DNA from 2 places in the Posidoniimonas corsicana genome. Region 1 is predicted to be linked to the other one. Evidence: riboswitches for the same ligand, from Rfam matches in the RefSeq annotation. Region 1 holds a riboswitch; the other holds the start of a gene.
What was found. Region 1 has a riboswitch for cobalamin ahead of KOR34_RS10280 (ribonucleoside-diphosphate reductase subunit alpha). Riboswitches for the same ligand answer to the same signal wherever they lie in the genome.
Positions count from the first base shown of each region.

Region 1 (2,197 bases):
GACTGAGCTACCGGTTTTTTCAAGGAGAGTGCCTGAGCCTCGGGTTCGCCGTCAGGGCGGGATGGTGCGGCGCTGGGCTCCTACAGCACATGAGCTTCTTCGGCGGCATGCAGCCGGTGCTGGTGGTTCCGCGGTTAGCTTTGGCAGTGGGTTTGTTGACGGCGTTGCAGTTTGCGGCCCTAGTGGCGGTCGCCTCCGCGGTCAGCTTCTGGCGCACGCGTCCGTTGAGGGTCCTACAGAAGAGACGGAGCGCGCTCTAGTAGTGGCGCGGCGTTATCTCAACTAGACGTAGCTCTTGGCGCCCACCAAGCTACCGGGCATCCAGAGCCATCAGGTTGGCGGCACACACGGAGCCTCGTTTCAGAGCGATGACTCCGCCGACGCGATCAATCGCACTCTGCCGGTTGACATCGCCCGGCCCATCTAGCTATAGTTCGCCTTCGCTCGGTTGGCCACAACCTGTTGTGGTCTCGCAAGAGGGAACCCGGTGCAAGTCCGGGACTGCCCAGCAGCGGTGAGCGGGAACGAACGTCGCAACGATGGCACTGGCTCCGCCTGAGGAGCTGGGAAGCCGCGGCAAGTAGACGGTGAGGACTCTGAACGAGTCCCACCACGCCCGCGAGTCCGAAGACCTGCCGAACGGATACGCCTGGCAATGGTTGCCGGGTACTAATGCGTCCGAACCTTCTAGGGAAAGGCCGGTCGGTATGCTCTGTGCGCGTCTCTCGCTGAGGCGGCAGGAAGTCGCCGCCATCTAGCCCACCCGTGCGTCTATGACGCCCTGGGTGTGTTTCCTCCGTACGCCAGCCGCGGTCCGCTGCTGCGCGCTCGGCCGCCTATTGCCCGCAAGGTTCGCTCGCCCATCCCACGCGAGTAGGAGTCGTGCCGTGACCATTGCTGCCCAAACCGAACTCTCGATCCGTAAACGCGACGGCCGGACCGAGGCGTTTGACCCTCGACGAATCCACCAGGCGGTCACGGCGGCGATGCGCGCCGGGCAAGGGGCCTCGGCCGACGACCCGGTCGAGTCGGCCCTCGACGAGGCGGCGTCGCGTGTCGCGGCGGGAGTCGTTAGTGAGGTGGAGTTCGTCGCTTCCCGCGGCGACGGTTCGGTCGACGTCGAGCGGGTCCAGGACCTGGTGGAGTCGCAGCTGATGCAGGAGGGCGAGTTCCGGGTCGCCCGGCGGTACATCCTCTACCGTGAGCAGCGGTCTCGCGCACGGGCGTTGCGGGCCGAATCGGAGATCGGCGATCGCCGGACGGTGTCGATGCGGGCCGCGGGCGGCGACCTCCGTCCGGTCGACTTCCACGACCTGAAGCACCGGCTGTTTAGGGCGTGCCGCGGGCTCCCGGAGTGCTCCGCCAACGAGCTGCTCGGCGACACGGTCGCGACAATCTACGACGGGATCAGCGAGTCGGAACTGGAACGGGCGCTGGTCATGGCGGCCCGTCAACGCATCGAGCGGGACCCGGCGTACAGCCAGGCGGCCACGCGACTCTTGCTCGACATCGTCTACAAAGAGGCGTGGGGGCGGGTCCCCGAGCCCACCCACGATGCCCCGCTGCCGCTGTTCCCCGCCACCGAAGGGGAAGACGAGACCGCCACTTCGTTCCCAACAGTCTACCGGGGAGGGTTCAGCGGGTATCTCCGTGACGGCGCCGATGCGGGGCGTATCGACCCGCGGCTACTCGAGTTCGACCTGGATCGTCTCGCAGGCGCCATCCGCCCCGAGCGCGACCGCGACTTCCAGTACCTCGGCGTCCAGACGCTCTACGACCGCTACCTGCTGCACATCGATGGCCGCCGGATCGAAACGCCTCAGTACTTCTGGATGCGTGTGGCGATGGGCCTGGCTCTCAACGAGCAAGAACGTGAATCGCGGGCTATCGAGTTCTACGAGCTCCTCTCGACGTTCCGGTTCGTGAGCGCCACGCCGACGTTGTTCAACTCGGGCACGCTGCACCCGCAGCTCAGCTCCTGCTACCTCACCACGGTCGACGACGACCTGCAGCACATCTTCAAGTGTGTGCAGGACAACGCGATGCTCAGCAAGTGGGCCGGCGGGCTCGGGAACGACTGGACCCGCGTCCGCGCGACCGGCGCCCACATCCACGGCACCAACGGCAAGAGCCAAGGGGTGATCCCCTTCCTCAAGGTCGCCAACGACGGCGCCCTGGCCGTCAACCAAGGCGGCAA
Region 1 is NZ_SIHJ01000001.1:2,678,868-2,681,064, reverse strand. Features, by position in the region: cobalamin riboswitch at 429-654, shown strand; gene KOR34_RS10280 (ribonucleoside-diphosphate reductase subunit alpha) at 888-2,197, shown strand, end outside.

Region 2 (2,197 bases), on a different contig from region 1:
CGCTGTTCACCTACCACATCGCGTTCATCCACGGCCGGCACGACTTCCGCCTGACGGCCAAGGAACGCGACCACCTGCGGGACTATCTGCAGCGCGGCGGGTCGCTGCTGGGGGACTCTATCTGCGCCAGCCCGGCGTTCACCAAAGGCTTCCGCCGCGAGCTGAAGGCGGCGCTACCCGGCGCGGCGATCGAGCGGATCCCGCCCGACGACCCGATCTTCACCGACGCCTACGGCGGGTACGACGTCCGCACCGTGCAGGCCCGCAATCCACAGCCGGTGGCGGCCGACCAGCCGCTGGCTGCGCGGTTCCGCGAGACCCGCCCCGTGCTCGAGGGGGTCAAGATCGACGGCCGCTGGGCGGTGATCTTCTCCCCCTACGACCTGAGCTGCGCCCTGGAGAAGCACGAGGCGGTTGAGTGCCGGGGCTACTCCCGCGCCGACGCGGCCCGGCTGGGGCTGAACGTGCTGCTCTACTCGCTGAACTACTAGCAAGATTGCTAGTTGCGGTGGCCAATCATCAGCCGCGGGGCGCCGCTCCTTTACACCGCGCCCGGCCGCTGCTAAGCTGCTCCGCACGTCGCGTTGGTGGTTGGCCCGGGAGCGTTCTTGCCCGGCCAACGAACAGGGAATCCGGTGCAATTCCGGGACGGCCCCGCCGCTGTGACCAGGCAGACACGCTTGTCGCGTCTCAGAAACCGCTTCTCCGGTACTGGGCCGACTTGAGTTAACCCGCCGATCGATTCGTCGCCATTGCTGCTGGTTTTCTTCGGAAAGCCAACGGTGAGAAGGCAGATTCGGACCGGGGCCTGGGAGTCAGAAGACCTACCACCGCGTTTACCGTCGGCCGCCTGCGAGGGACGGGCGCCGCACCGGACAACTGGGCCGCGCCCGCGCTGCTACCTGTCGGTTGGATGCCGACGCCGCTGCGCCCACGACGCCGCCCGCGAGACCCCACGCGGATGGACCGCCCCTGTTTCCCGCCCCCGCGGCGCGTGCTGCGCGGCTTCACGTTGGTGGAGCTGCTGGTCGTGATCGCGATCATCGCCGCCCTCGTTGCGCTGCTGCTGCCCGCGGTCCAGATGGCCCGCGAGTCCGCCCGCCGCACCACCTGCCAGAACCACCTGAAGCAGATCGGGCTGGCGCTATTGAGCTACGAGGGAACCGCCAAGTCGCTCCCCACCGGCTGCGTCGGCTGCAAGCCGCAGCCCCCGGCGCCCGGCGAGCCGTTCCGGCAGCCGCTGCTGCGGTCGTGGCGGCTGGACGTGCTGCCGCAGCTGGAGCTGCCCGCGCTGCACCAGCAGTTCCTGCACGACCGCCCGGCGTACGACGCCGCCAACCGCACGGCGGCCGCCACCGTGGTCGACCTGTTCCTCTGCCCCAGCACCGACGCGCCCGAACTGCACGCCGGCGTGGGCCTGTTCTCGGGCGCCGCGTTCACCGACTACGGCGGCGTGTACGGCGTCGAGGGCCCCGGCAACGAGGCGCCGCTCTCCGCCCAGCAGGTTCTCGCCGACCCGTACCTCGGCGTGATGTTGTACGAGGTCCCCACCCGCCTGCGGTCCATCACCGACGGGCTGTCCCACACCACCGCGGTGGCCGAACTGCTCAACCGCCGCACCGGCGAGACCGAGTGGGTCAACGGCCACACGCTGTTCGCCCACGAGCAGTCTACCCCCATCAACGGCGGGTCGCTCCTGAGCAACAACATCGGCAGCCCCCACCCGGGCGGCGCCCAGGCGCTGTTCTGCGACGGCCACGTCGCGTTCCTGCCAAACGAACTGGAGCCGGCGGCGCTCACCGCGCTGCTGACCCGCGCCGGGGGGGAGACGCCGTGAGCGAACAGAAGAAGCAACGCTGCGGGCGTCGCCGTTCGGACGCCCGCCGGCCTGACCTGTTGCCCGTGGCCACCGGCTCTGCCGGGGGATCTCGCCGGGGCGGCGGTTGCGAGCAAACCTACCCCCCGGCAGAGCCGGTGGCTACGAGTTGTCGGACGGCCCCGGCTTTCCTCGCTGTTCCATGCATCGCGGGGCTGGCCGCGTTGCTCTACGCGGCGCCGACCTGCGCCGCGCCGGTCACCTCGTTCACCGACATCCAGCACTGGGTCGGCGAGGGCGCCAACCAGGCCGCGCTGATCATCGACTGGGACGAGTCGCCCGCCGCCGGCGGCCCGCTCGCCTGGGGCTACCGCTGGGACG
Region 2 is NZ_SIHJ01000004.1:47,606-49,802, forward strand. Features, by position in the region: gene KOR34_RS21515 (DUF4159 domain-containing protein) at 1-491, shown strand, start outside; cobalamin riboswitch at 569-846, shown strand; gene KOR34_RS21520 (DUF1559 domain-containing protein) at 962-1,837, shown strand; gene KOR34_RS21525 (hypothetical protein) at 1,975-2,197, shown strand, end outside.
Region 2: it holds a riboswitch for cobalamin, as region 1 does, so the genes downstream of both, KOR34_RS21520 (DUF1559 domain-containing protein) here and KOR34_RS10280 (ribonucleoside-diphosphate reductase subunit alpha) in region 1, are expected to answer to the same signal.